One region of the Fuscovulum ytuae genome, then DNA from elsewhere that is predicted to be linked to it. Evidence: riboswitches for the same ligand, from Rfam matches in the RefSeq annotation. Region 1 holds a riboswitch; the other holds the start of a gene.
What was found. A riboswitch is a leader RNA that binds a small molecule or an ion and turns the genes downstream of it on or off. The one in region 1 is predicted to bind cobalamin.
Positions count from the first base shown of each region.

Region 2: linked by a shared signal. The riboswitch ahead of bluB (5,6-dimethylbenzimidazole synthase) and the one ahead of QF092_RS10155 (energy-coupling factor ABC transporter permease) in region 1 are both predicted to bind cobalamin.

Region 1 is NZ_CP124535.1:2,096,584-2,103,725, forward strand. Features, by position in the region: gene cobA (uroporphyrinogen-III C-methyltransferase) at 1-556, shown strand, start outside; cobalamin riboswitch at 619-836, shown strand; gene QF092_RS10155 (energy-coupling factor ABC transporter permease) at 870-1,535, shown strand; gene cobF (precorrin-6A synthase (deacetylating)) at 1,587-2,360, shown strand; gene phoB (phosphate regulon transcriptional regulator PhoB) at 2,345-3,031, opposite strand; gene phoU (phosphate signaling complex protein PhoU) at 3,046-3,759, opposite strand; gene pstB (phosphate ABC transporter ATP-binding protein PstB) at 3,773-4,570, opposite strand; gene pstA (phosphate ABC transporter permease PstA) at 4,584-5,936, opposite strand; gene pstC (phosphate ABC transporter permease subunit PstC) at 5,933-7,142, opposite strand, start outside.
Region 2 is NZ_CP124536.1:110,821-117,962, forward strand. Features, by position in the region: gene QF092_RS19190 (TetR/AcrR family transcriptional regulator) at 1-114, shown strand, start outside; gene QF092_RS19195 (efflux RND transporter periplasmic adaptor subunit) at 118-1,263, shown strand; gene QF092_RS19200 (ABC transporter permease) at 1,260-2,393, shown strand; gene QF092_RS19205 (ABC transporter ATP-binding protein) at 2,397-3,089, shown strand; gene QF092_RS19210 (hypothetical protein) at 3,105-3,485, shown strand; gene bluB (5,6-dimethylbenzimidazole synthase) at 3,531-4,253, opposite strand; cobalamin riboswitch at 4,297-4,483, opposite strand; gene QF092_RS19220 (sterol desaturase family protein) at 4,540-5,394, opposite strand; gene QF092_RS19225 (ArsR/SmtB family transcription factor) at 5,483-6,148, shown strand; gene QF092_RS19230 (hypothetical protein) at 6,270-7,142, opposite strand, start outside.

The DNA.
Region 1 (7,142 bases):
GGGCAAGCGCGCAGGCCGCCCCTCCCCCCGGCAGGACCATGTCAGCCGCCTTCTTGTGGATCACGCCGCCACGGGCGCGCGGGTGGTGCGGCTCAAATCCGGCGATGGCGGCCTTTTCGGGCGGCTGGAGGAAGAGCTTGTCGCCCTCCGCGCCGCAGGGATCGCTTATGAAATCATCCCCGGCGTCCCCTCCGCCTGTGCCGCCGCCGCCGCCGCTGGCATCCCCCTCACCCGCCGCCTGACCGCACGCCGCGTGCAATTCATCACCGGTGCCGATGTGACGGGTGGCCTGCCCGAAGGCCTTAACTGGCCCGCCTTGGCCGACCCCGAGGCGACGACCGTCGTCTTCATGGGCAAGCGCACCTTCCCAACGCTCGCGGCCCAACTCATCGCCCACGGGCTGCCCCCCGACACCCCCGCCCTGCTGGCCGAGGCGGTCACCCATCCCGAACAGACCCTCACCCGTCTGACCGTCGTCACCCTTGCCGCCCAACTGGCGGAAACACGCGGCGACCAGCCCGCGCTCATCCTCTACGGCCCCCTCGCCGATCCCTGATCGGGACGACGCATTCACCTATGCCGATGTCGCCTTCGTGCTTGACCGCCGCATGGCGCAGGCGCAGAACGGCAGGGCAAGGTGCCCCACGCGTCACAGCAACGGGCTCAAACGGGAATGGGGAAGGGCGGACCAAATCGCGGCGCCCCCACCCCAGCCGCCCCCGCGACTGTCAGCGGCGAGCGGCCATCCTTCATGCCACTGGCCCCTCTGGGGCCGGGAAGGCGGATGGCCGCACCGACCCGCCAGCCAGGAGACCGGCCTCGCATCAAAGAAACCATCCGCCGTCGGGTGTGACGGCAAGGAGAAAGACATGCATATCGAACCCGGCCTCGTCGATGGGGCCAAACTGATGCTCGGCTACGCCACGGCTTCCGCCGCTGCCGCCACCGGGGCCATGATCCTCGCCCGCGACCTGCGCGCGCAAGGCCCGGCCGCCATCGCGATCCGCAGCGCCATTGCTACCGTGGCGACCTTCGCCTTCTTCGAACTGGCCCCCCACACCGCCGTTGGCGTAAGCGAGGTGCATCTCATCCTCGGCTCCAGCCTCTTCCTGATCCTCGGCGCCGGCCCCGCCGCGCTGGGCCTTGCGCTGGGCCTACTTATTCAGGGCCTCTTCTTCGCCCCCATCGACCTGCCGCAATACGGTATGAACGTCACCACGCTGCTTGTCCCGCTCTTTGCGATTTCCATGATCGCGCGGCGCATCATCCCGGCGGGCACAGCCTATGTCGATCTGCGCTACACGGATGTGGTGAAACTCTCGGCCACCTATCAGGGTGGCGTCGTCGCCTGGGTGGCCTTTTGGGTCTTCTGGGGTCAGGGCGCATCCGCCATGTCCGACGTGGCCCTCTTCGGCGCGGCCTATATGACGGTTGTGCTGATCGAACCGCTGGTCGATCTGGCCCTCCTTGCCACCGCCCGCCGCTTCAAGGGGCGCACCCCCGGCGCGCTGGTCACACCGCGTCTCTTCGCCTGATCCCCCAAAGGCGCGGGGCCGATACCGGCCCCGCCGCCCCAAAAGCACAGCATGATCCACCTCACTCTCATCGGCATCGGCACCGGCAACCCCAATCACGTCACGGGACAGGCGATCCGCGCCATGAACGCGGCCGACCTGATCCTTCTGCCGCTCAAGGGTGACGACAAGGCCGATCTCGCCGGCCTGCGCATGGCGATCTGCCGCGCCAACCTGACAAACCCCAGCACCCGTATCGCGCCCTTTGACCTGCCCACGCGCGACCCCGCAACACCCGATTACCTGACCCGCGTCAACGACTGGCACGACACCATCGCCGCGCTCTGGCGGGCCGAGATCGAGAAACACCTTGCCCAAGGCGGCGGCCCGAATGTGGCGCTGCTGGTCTGGGGCGACCCCTCGCTTTACGACAGCACGCTGCGCATCGCCGACCGTGTCGCAGGCCACTTGCCGCTGACACTCAGTGTGATCCCCGGCATCACTGCCATTCAGGCGCTCTGCGCCGCCCATGCCATCCCGCTCAATGACCTTGCGAAACCCGTGGTCATCACCACAGGCCGCCAACTGCGCAGTTCAGGCTGGCCGCAGGATGCCGATACGGTGGTCATCATGCTTGACAGCGGTGCCGCCTTCGACGCGCTGCCCCCCGAGGGCATCCATATCTGGTGGGGCGCCTATGTCGGGATGGAAGAACAGATCCTGATCCAAGGCCCGCTTGCGCAGGTCGCCGAAACCATCCGCACCACCCGCGCCAAGGCGCGCGCCGATCACGGCTGGATCATGGACATCTACCTGATGCGCCGCACCGCTCAGCCCAGCGCGTAACCCGATCCCCGTACCGTGCGGATCGGATCTTCATCGCCATGCACGCACAGCGCCTTGCGCAGACGGCCCACATGCACATCCACGGTCCGGGTATCGACATAGATATCCCGCCCCCAGACCCGATCCAAAAGCTGTTCGCGCGACCACACGCGCCCCGGCTTTTCCATGAAAGCCGTCAGCAGCCGAAACTCCGTCGGACCCAGCTTCAGCACCTTTTCGCCCCTGAACACCCGATGCGTTTCCGTATCCAGCCGGATGCCGTCAAATTCCAGCACCACGCCCAAGGTGGATGGCCGCACGCGGCGGATCTGGGCCCGCGCCCGCGCCATCAACTCCACCATCGAATAGGGCTTGATGACATAGTCATCCGCGCCGGTTTCCAGCCCCCGCACGCGGTCCACCTCATCCGCCCGCGCCGACAGCATGATAACCGGGATCGCCCGCGTCTCGGGCCGCATCTTCAAGCGACGGCAAACCTCGATCCCCGAAACCTTGGGCATCATCCAGTCAAGGATGATCATGTCGGGATGATCCTCATCCACCAGCAAAAGCGCATCCTCGCCATTATCGGCCTGAATGACGTCAAACCCCTCGGCCTCAAGATTATAGGCCAGCACCTCGCGCTGCGCGAATTCGTCCTCTACAAGCAGAACCTTCGGCTGCTGAACCATGACGCGCTCCATCTTCATCCCTCAAGGGTCGAAACACCCGGCACCAGATCGGCCTTTGGCCGCTCATCCCCCGGCACTTCGCCGGTCGCCAGATAGATCACTTGTTCGGCAATCGCCGTCGCATGGTCGCCCACGCGTTCAATGTTCTTCGCAATGAAATGTAGATGCATCGCCGCGCTGATGTTGCGCGGGTCTTCCATCATATGCGTCAGCAACTCGCGGAACAGCGAGTTGTACATCTGGTCCACCTCGCGGTCGCGGGCGCGGATATCCTGCGCCACCGCCACATCCTGCGCGATATAGGCATCCAGCGCCTCTTTCAGGCGCAGAACCACCGTCCGCGCCATCCGCTGGATCGACGCCGAGGTGCCCTCCAAAGGTGCCATGTTCGACAGAACCAGCGCCCGCTTGGCAAGGTTCTTGGCATAATCCCCCGCGCGTTCCAGCGCGGCGGCAATCCGCATCACCGACAGCACGACCCGCAGATCACCCGCCGTCGGCGCCCGCAGCGCCAGAAGGCGCGCGCATTCGCTCTGGATCTGCTGTTCCAGAGCATCGATGGCCTCATCGCCCGCCCGCACCTTCTGGGCCAGCCCCTCATCGCGCTTTTCCAAGGCCTCGGCGGCATCCAGCAGCGCCTGCTCCACCAGCCCCCCCATCCGCAGCACATGCGCCTGCACGGCTTCAAGGTCGCGGTCAAAGGCCGAAAGGATATGCGGGTCTTTCATCTTGCGCGCTCCCTCAGCCGATCCGGCCGGTGATATAGGCCTCGGTCCTTGGGTCCTGCGGGGTGGTGAAAATCTGCCCCGTCTCGCCATATTCAACCAGACTGCCAAGGTGGAAGAAGGCCGTCTTCTGGCTGACACGCGCCGCCTGCTGCATGGAATGGGTAACGATCACGACCGAAAAATGGGTCCGCAACTCGTCGATCAATTCCTCCACCTGCGCCGTGGCGATGGGGTCCAGCGCCGAACAGGGTTCATCCATCAACAGAACCTCGGGCGCCGTGGCCACCGCCCGCGCGATGCACAGACGCTGCTGCTGCCCGCCCGAAAGGCCGGTGCCGGGGGCCGCAAGGCGATCCTTCACCTCATTCCACAGCGCAGCCTTCTTCAGCGATGTCTCGACAATCTCATCCAGTTCCGCCTTGGTCCGCGCCAGACCGTGGATTTTCGGCCCATAGGCCACATTGTCATAGATCGACTTGGGAAACGGGTTCGGCTTCTGGAACACCATCCCCACCTTGGCGCGCAACTGCACCGGATCGATGCGCGGATCGTAAATATCCTGCCCGTCCAGCGTGATATTCCCTTCGACCCGCGCCGTTGCCACCGTGTCGTTCATCCGGTTCAGACAACGCAGGAAGGTCGACTTGCCGCAGCCCGACGGCCCGATGAACGCCGTCACCGTCCGGTCAAGGATCGTCACATCGACATCCTTCAGCGCGTGCTTTTCGCCGTAATGCACCTGCACCCCGCGCGCCTCGATCTTGGCTTGCCTGTTGCTCACGTCCCGCTCCACCAACCGCATGTCGTTCATTGCAACCGCCCCCTCACCACCGCCGCTCGAACCGCCGCCGCAGCAGGATCGCCGCCACGTTCATGATCACGAGAAAGACCAAGAGCACGATGATCGCCCCCGAAGACCGCTCGATAAAGGCTGGGTCCGACCGCGACGCCCAGGAATAGACCTGCACGGGCAGCGCGGTCGCCGGGTCCATGATCCCGCCTTCCAAAGGCCCCGCAGGATAGTTCGTGACAAAAGCCACCATCCCGATCAGCAAAAGGGGCGCTGTCTCGCCAAGGGCCGAGGCCAGACCAAGGATCGTCCCCGTCATGATGCCCGGCATGGCCAAGGGCAGCACATGGTGGAAGACAAGCTGCATCTTCGACGCCCCAATCCCCAGCGCCGCCTCACGGATCGACGGCGGCACCGCCCGGATCGCCGACCGCGTGGCAATGATGATCGTGGGCAGCGTCATCAGCGAGATGACCAAGGCCCCCACAAGGCTCGATGATTGCGGCAGCCCCATGAAGTTGATGAAAATCGCCAGACCAAGGATGCCAAAGACAATCGACGGCACCGCCGCAAGGTTCGAGATATTCACCTCGATCAGGTCCGTGAATCGGTTCTTCGGCGCGAATTCCTCAAGATAGATCGACGCCGCCACGCCCACGGGCACGGTCATCAGCGCCACCAGCACCATCATATACAGCGACCCGATGATCGCCACGCCCAGACCCGATGCCTCGGGCCGCAGGTCCGATGCATCCGGCCCCGTCAGGAACCCCCAATTGAATGGCAGGCTCAGCATCCCCGCCGCCACCAGCCGATCCGTCAGATCAAGCTGCGCAGGCGTGACATTGGTATCCCGCTCTGCCGTCTCGCGCGTGACGCGGCCCTTAAGATAGCCGTCGATCCGCCCCGTGGCATAGACCGATACCTCGACCACCTGCCCCACCAGCGACGGATCGGCCAGCACCCTATCGCGCAGCCGCGCCGGACCGTCATCCGATAGCATCGCCGCAAGATCCTTCTCCGGCATCCCCGCCGTATCGATCCCCTCCGCCGCCAGATGCGCGACAAAGGCCTGCGACAAAAGCCGCTTATACCCGATGGTCGTGACCTTCGCCATTTCCTCGCGGTTGCGGTTGCCCGCCTTGTCCACCACGGCCGCATCCACCATCACCGGAAAGGTGATCGTCGCCTGCCGAAAGGCCGAAACCCCATCCAGCAGGATCGTCGCCAGCATGAAAAACAGCGTCGACAGGCTCAACACGATGGCCGCGATGCCATAGGCCTTCATCCGCCATTCCCGCGCCCGCCGCCGCTTGGTCCGCGCGCTGCCCTCCAAAAGCGATCCGCCGCGCGCCCCACCGGGCGCCCCTGCCATGACATCGGTCATTCGTATTGCTCCCGGTACCGCCGCACGATCCACAGCGCGAAAACGTTCAGGCACAGCGTGATGACAAACAGCGAAATCCCCAGCGCAAAGGCCACCAGCGTCTCGGGCGAATTGAACTCTGTATCCCCCGTCAGCTGGCTCACGATCTTCACCGTGATCGTGGTCATCGCCTCAAACGGGTTCAGGTTCAGCTGCGCCGCAGCCCCCGCCCCCATCGTCACGATCATCGTCTCGCCAATCGCCCGGCTTGTGGCCATCAGCACGGCCCCCACGATGCCGGGCAGCGCGGCAGGCAGCACCACCTGCGTCACCGTCTCGGCCTTCGTCGCCCCCAGACCAAGCGACCCGTCTCGCATCGACTGCGGCACCGCCGTGATGATGTCATCCGACAGCGACGAAATGAACGGGATGTTCAAAATCCCGATCACGATCCCCGCCGTCACAACGGAAGACCCCGAATTCCCCAACCCGGTCGGCATGGCGATCCAATCGCGGATCAGCGGCCCCACCGTCACCAGCGCGAACAGGCCAAAGACCACCGTCGGTATCCCCGCGATCACCTCGATCAACGGCTTCACCACCGACCGCACGCGCGCATCTGCAAATTCCGCAAGGTAGATCGCCGCGAACAGGCCCACAGGCACCGCCACCAGCATCGCGATCAAGGTGATATACAGCGTCCCCCACAACAGCGGGATCAGGCCAAGCTGCGAATTGCCCTGAAAGGCGGGCGACCATGTCAGCCCGAAGAAGAAATCCTGAATGGGATACATCCCGAAGAACCGGATGCTCTCTGACAGCATCGACAGGACGATCCCCACCGTCGTCAGAATCGCGATGGTCGAGGCAAGGATCAGCAGGGCCAGAACCACGCCCTCCACCCGGTTCCTCGCCCGGAACTGCGGCCCCGTCGCCTTGATGGCATAGGCAAGCCCCGCCACCGCCAGCGCCAGCACGAAAACCGTCTTCCACAGCCCGCCCACCGTGGCCAAGCCCCGGTATTCCTGTGCTGCGGCCAGCGTCTCGGGCAGAACATCCGCACCCAGCGCCACGCCCGTGGCGGCCAGCCGCTCGCGCACCGCGCCTGCATCCAAGGCTGCCGCCTCATCCGCGCCCATCGCACCTGCGGAAATCGCCGCCTCCAGCCCCGAAGCGATGCGCCGCACATCGGCAAAAAGCAGCGTGCGCGCGCTGTCATCCTGCACC
Region 2 (7,142 bases), on a different replicon from region 1:
GTGCAGGGGGTGGCGATCCGCTGGTCACTGGGCGCGCGCGACTTTGGCCTGCAGGCCGAAGGGCTGCGCCTTCTGGATGTCCAGCTGCACCTGCTTGGGGTGGAAGGAGGCTGACCGATGCGGACCATCTGGATCATCGCGGTGGTGGCGACCCTGAGCATCGGTGCAGGAGCGATGTACCTGACCGAGCGTCCGTTGACGGTGGCGGTCGTGCAGCCCGAAACCGATGTGGCCCTTCGCATCTACGGGCTCGGAACCGTCGAGGCGAGGGTACTGGCGCGCGTAGGATTTGAGTCCAGCGGAACACTGATGTCGCTTACGGTCGATGCAGGTGACCGCGTGGCACAGGGGCAAGCGCTGGCCGCGCTGAATCAGGATGAGCAGGAGGCGCGGCTCGCGCGTGCCCAGGCCGCCGTGGCGGCGAACGCTGCCAATCAGGCCAAGGCCGAAGCGGCTGTCCTCCGCGCCACGGCAATCCTGGCGCAGCGCGAGGCGGCCAACCGCCGGCAGGCCGAGTTGACCCGACAGGAAGCCGCATCCATCCAGCGCGCGGAGGAGGCGCAGCGAGATGAAGACGTCGCTCGTGCTGACGTGAAAGTTGCCGAAGCGGAACTCGCCGTCATTCGCGCTCAAGGGCAGGATGCAGTCGCTGCCCTGCAACTTGAACAGACGCTGCTGGACCGTCACCGCTTGACCGCACCCTTTGATGCGCTGGTTGTGACACGCCTGGCCGAAACCGGGGCCGTGGTTCGGTCAGGCGATCCGATCTTTACCCTGATCGACCCCGATACGATTTGGATTCAGGCCTACATTGACGAAGAACGCGCTGGTCAGCTGGCCCTTGGCCAGCCCGGCACCATCCGTCTGCGGTCTCAGCCTGCCAGCGAATTCACAGGCACGATCACCCGCATCGGAGTGGAAAGCGACCGGGTGAATGAGGAACGCCGCGTCTGGCTGACCTGCTCGGATTGCCCGCAGCAAATGTTTCTGGGCGAACAAGCCGAGGTGCGCATCCTGACTGCCACACGCGCCACGGCCCTGATGGTGCCTGAAGTGGCGATTATCGGCTTCGACGGGTATCGCGGCACGGTCTGGATCGTCCAGGACAGTAGGCTTTCGCGCGCCGACCTGACATTCGGCGCGCGTGACGACCGGGGCCGGGTGGAAGTGACGGGCGGGTTGCCCGATGCTGCGCAGGTCGTGGCCGTCCCGCTGCAAGGCGTGGATGAAGGTCGGCCTGCCCGCATCGGAGCCGCGCCATGAACCTTGCCATCAAGGATATCCGCCACGGTCTCTTCCGCTTTGTCCTGACCTGTTTGGGACTTGGGCTTCTGATGACGGTCGTGCTGGCGATGATCGGCATCTACAACGGCCTTGTCGCCGATGCCCTGGCCGTCGTGAAGGCCCCTGCCGCTGATGTCTGGGTGGTCGAGGCTGGCACACAAGGCCCCTTTGCCGAAGCGTCAAGCATCCCGGCCACGACCCGGGACGCCGTGGCCCGCATGCCCGGAGTGGCCGAGGCCGGGGCCATCACTTACCAAACGATCGAGGCCAGCCATGCCGGCGGGACCTTGCGGCTCTATGTCATCGGCTTTGAACCCGGTCGTCCCGGCGGACCGCAGCGCATTACCGAAGGGCGGGGGCTGGGCAGAAGCCACTTTGAACTGCTGGCAGACCGCAAGACCGGTCTGGTGCCCGGAGAGACCATCCGGCTGGGACGCGACCGCTTTACCGTCGTGGGATTGGTCGAGGATGCGATGAACTCAGGCGGCGATCCGGCGGTCTATGTGACTTTGGCTGATGCACTGACGTTGCAGACGGCGATGGACCCGGCCGCTGCCCGGGTGCAGGCGGCCCGGGGCGATGGCGGCCTGCGCCCACCGACGGTGGCCGCCGTTGTTGCCCGGCTGCAGCCCGGTGCAGATGTGGCGCTTCTGACCGCGACAGTTCGGCAATGGAAACACCTCTCCGCCCTCAGCCAAGGTGAACAGGAGCAGCTTCTGCTTGCCTCGGTGGTGGACCGGGCGCGGCGCCAGATCGGTCTGTTCCTGGGGATCCTGCTGTCTGTCAGCGCCGTGGTGATTGCGCTCATCATCTACACAATGACCATGGAGAAGCTGAAGCAGATCGCTACCCTGAAGCTGATCGGCGCCCCGGATCGAACCATCGTGGGCCTGATCGTGCAACAGGCGCTGATCCTTGGCATCTCTGGCCTCGGGATCGGGCTGGCCCTGATCCTTCTGGTCAAGGACAGCTTTCCCCGCCGCGTTGTGCTTGAGCCGTTCAATGCGCTGGTGCTGACAGGCATCATCCTGATGGTCTGCCTTGTCGCCTCGGGTCTTGGCGTCCGCGCGGCGCTGAAGGTTGACCCTGCCACAGCGCTCGGGGGCTGACCCATGGCGCCGGGCGACATTCTGGTCGATGTGCGGGGCGTCGCCAAGCATTATGGCGAAGGCGAAACCCGTGTCGATGCCTTGCGGTCCGTGGATCTGCGGGTGCATGTCGGCGAAGTCATCGCGCTGCTGGGCCCGTCCGGTTCGGGCAAGACGACGCTGCTGAACGTGATCGGCTGCATTCTTGCCCCGACCGCGGGCCGGGTCGAACTGGATGGCGATGCGGTGTTCGACGGCAAATGGCTCCGCAGCGATCTGCGACGGCTGCGCCTGGACAAGATCGGCTTTATCTTTCAGGCGCACAACCTGTTGCCCTTCCTGACCGCCGAAGAGAACGTCTCGGTCGTGCTGGACCTTGCGGGCTGGACTGCCGAAAGAGGCCGAGCACGGGCACGCGAACTGCTTGATTACCTTGAAGTCGGGCATCGGGCCAAGGTGAAGCCGGCCCTGCTTTCCGGGGGCGAAGCGCAACGCGTCGCCATTGCCCGCGCGCTGGCGAACCGCCCCCGGATCATCCTGGCCGATGAACCCACGGCTGCGTTGGACAGTGGTCGGGCGCAACTTGTGATGGACCTTCTGCGAAAGCTCGCCAGCGACCAGAAGGCCTGCATCATCGCCGTGACGCATGATGAAAAGATCTTCGACCGTTTCGACCGCCTGATCCACCTGCGCGATGGTCGTCTCGTGGACAGCTGAACCAAGGAGAAGGCCATGCCCGCCCGCAGAAAGCCCCTGACGGCCGTCGCCGTTGTCGCAATCGTCTTCGGTCTCCTGACCATCGTTTCTGGAAGCCGCGCCCTTTTTGGTGGCGCCGACATGGGGGCCGTCGTCCCGTTCGTTCTATGGTTCAACTTCCTAGCAGGGTTTGCCTACATCATCGCGGGTCTGGGGCTTTGGTATAGGACTGGCTGGGCACCCGGCCTTGCCATCGCCATCACCCTTGCGACCGGAGCGATCTTTGCGATGTTTCTTTTGGAGGTCTGGCGCGGGACTGCATACGAGGCGCGGACGATGGGTGCGATGGCGCTGCGCCTTGCGATCTGGGTGGTGATCAGCGTCGTGGCGGCAAGAGAAAAGTCCAGTCGCGCATGACGGAAGGCAATCCTTTCACAGGGCACCATGCGGCCTGCCGCGATACTAGCAAGCAGGCGGCGTCACGTCTGACGGGACATCCCGTGCCCCCTCGCACTGACCCCAAGCGTCGCAATAGATCAACTGCTCCAGCGGCAGGCGGCTTGCCCAACCCTTAGCCGCCAATTCGGGCTGGTCGTAAAGCTCCTCGACGTAGCCGAGGCAAAGCCAGGCCACGGGAACAACGCTTTCGGGCAGGCCAAGGATCTCGCTTAACGCGCCCGACCGAAAGATGCTGACCCAACCCACACCAATCCCTTCCGACCGAGCCGCCAGCCAGAGGTTCTGAACAGCACAGACGGTCGAATAAAGGTCCATCTCGGGCGCGTGGGTGCGACCAAGCACAAAAGGGCCGCCACGCGCGCGATCGCAAGTGACACAGATGCTGACCGGCGCTTGCAGGATGCCTTCAAGCTTCAGGCTGGAATAGAGCGGACGGCGGTCAGGTCCGAACATCGCTTCGGCTTCAGCGTTTGCATCGGCAAAGGCGGCCTGAACCCGACCTTTCACACCGGCATCCCGGACAATGATGAAGTTCCACGGCTGCATGAACCCAACCGAAGGCGCATGATGGGCAGCCGTCAAAATGCGCATCAGAACATCTTTGTCCACGGGTGTGTCCGTAAACTGCGAGCGCACGTCGCGGCGCGAGAAGATAGCGCGATAGACGGCAGCGCGCTCGCTTTCGCTGAAGGCTCCGGCCGCGACCGGAGAGGCAGAAACGGACATGACGGTCCCCCTTCGTCGAAACGGGCGCGCCGCCGGCCTTCGGCGCGTCCTGTTTCGTCTGGCCGGTCTTCTGACTTGGCTTCGCGCGGGTGCTGCGCCTTCCCGGTCATTCGACCAGTGGCAAATGCAGCCCCATCTACCTTACAGCGTTGGGCACGTCGCAGGATTTCACTGCGTTCCCGATTATCCCGCCACGAAAAGCGGCGGGCACCAGACGCCGCCACTGTAGGCGTAAGTTCGATCTGGCGCAATCAGCGCGGCACTCCCGACGAAGACAGACGTAAAATCATTCTGCGGGATCCTTCAGCCCGGAATTTGGATCGAGGGCGTAGCCGCTCGCTGGTCCACGAAGGGGTTGAGCCAGCATCTGGTCGAGCCACAAATCACGCTGTGTACGAAACTGTTCGATACCGATTTCCATCCCTTCGTGCCCCTTGGCGGGCTGAGCGATGTAGGTCCCGAGCAGCCGGTCCCACCACGGCAAGTTGAAGCCGTAGTTCGAGTTGGTCTCGCGCGGGTCTTTGGAATGGTGGACGCGGTGCATGTCCGGCGTCACGACGAACAGGCGCAGCACGCGGTCCACCGGGCGTGGCAGGTCGATATTGGCGTGGTTGAACAGCGCGGTGGCGTTCAGGACCACCTCGAAGAGCAGCACCGCGACGGCGGGCGGGCCGAGCGCCGCGACCACTGCCAGCTTGATCCCCATTGAAATGAGGATTTCCACGGGATGGAAACGCAGTCCCGTGGTTGCGTCGAAATCGAGATCGGCGTGGTGCATCCGGTGCAGCCGCCAGAGCCCGGGCACGGCGTGGAACATCACGTGCTGAAGGTAGATCGCCAGATCGAGCAGCAGCATCGAGACGATGATTGCGACCCAGACTGGCACATCGATGTTGTTGAGCAGGCCCCAGCCACGATCCTCGGCCATGACGGCCAGACCGACCGCGAGGATCGGAAAACTCAGCCGCAGGATGACCGTATCCACCACCACCAGAGCAAGGTTGTTCGTCCAGCGGATCACACGCGGGATCTCCCGTCTGCGCCGGGGGGCTGCCACTTCCCAAAGCGCCATCGCCGCCAGAACACCCAGAAAGATGGCAAGCCGGATGGTCGCCTCGGTGGCAAGGATGGTCTCGGACATGGATCGCTGGCCTTGGGGCTTGTGGGGCGCGCTGGAATCGCTATTATTCAAGTTATCGCTTGAATGATGTAGCGTCAGGAGACAGTCCTTGTCAATCAGCCCGAAGCTGGCCCTGTTGGAGGAATACGCCCTCGTCGCGCGCGCCCTGTCGGCACCGGCGCGTCTGATGCTGCTGGAACAACTGGCGCAAGGCGAGCGCGGGGTGGAGGCACTGGCCGACAAGACCGGCCTGACCATCGCCAACTGCTCGCAGCACCTGCAACAGTTGCGACGGGCCGCTCTCGTCACCAGCCGCCGTGACGGCAAAGCAGTGATCTACCGGCTGACCGACGCGAAGACGCTCGCGCTCATGGACCTTTTGCGCATCGTGGCCGAACGTAACCTGGCACAAGTCGAGCGCATCCTGCGGGGCCTCTCGGGCGGCTATGACGCGCCCGAACCGGTCAGTCGCGCGGTCCTCGCCGCACGGCTCGCGGAAGGCTCTGTCACTGTTCTCGATGTCCGGCCCTCCGACGAATACGCTGCGGGCCACATCCCCGGTGCGCGGAACGCCACCCTGGCGCAGTTGGAGCAAATCCTCCCAACACTTGCGCATGACGCCGAGATTGTCGCCTATTGCCGCGGCCCATACTGCGTCTATGCCCATCAGGCCGTCGCCACTTTGCGCCGCCACGGTCTAAACGCGCGGCGGCTGGAAGGTGGTTTGCCTGAATGGCGTGAGGATGGAAGACCAGTGCTCATCGACGTGGGCTGAGCGTTGTTGGGCTCAATAGGACGGCGCCCGGTTTCGAAAGGACAGGACTTCGCTCATCGCGCTCCATCTTCGTTGACGATGCAATCATATTGCCCGATGGCTGACACCTGATACGGCGACCCTAGTTCGTCGCGCGCCACATCCGGTATCGCCCCTGGCCTGTCATCTCGCGGATCAGACCCCGCGCTTCCATCCAGGCAAGGTTGCGCTGCACGGCCGCTCGACTGGCGCCGGTCATGGTCTCGGCCATGGGGGCCGAGACGAGGGGCCATTCGGTCAGTACGGCGCGCAGCGCCCGCGGTGTCTTTCCCGAGAGCGGTGACATCTCGATTTCTGCCCGCGCTGACCATGCTTCGATATCGTCGAGGTGCCGCATCGCGGTCAGGCTTGCTGTTTCCATCCCGTCGAGCCAGCGCGCCAGACGGACAGTCTGTGAGCCACCTGCGCGCAGGCCCCCTGCCCCGCCCATCGCCAGCGGCGTAAAGACTGCGCCCCTCCCTTCGCTGGCCGAGATGCGTGCGGCGGTCACCGCCGCTTCCATCCGGTCACTGTGCTGCCCGAGTCCTGCTAGGTTCCAAAGGTGGAAGCCCATGCAGGCGCGGGTGATCGGGTGCAGATCGTCAGCTTGCGCCATAAGGTCCAGCCACCCCTCGGCTCGATCGGAGAATGGTTCTGCCACATCATCCATGTTCTCGGGGTCACGGCGATCCAGGAAGGCAGACAGGTCGACGTCTGGCCCCGGCCCACCCGTCAGGCGCCGCACCGCCCACCCCACCCGCGCCAGCGCTGTTGTGTCGTCTTGGACTCCCGAAAGGCGCATGGAGATCCACAGTGCCAACCTATCCGGCGCGACTCGATCCCCGGCGAACCAACTCAGGTCGGCCGCCTCGATCAGGGCCAGTCTGTGCCGCCACCCCTCTGGTCCGCGCTTTAGCCGTTCATCCAGCGCTCCAAGCCGACCCGCGACGCGGGCGAGGCGCGCGGCATGCCCCGC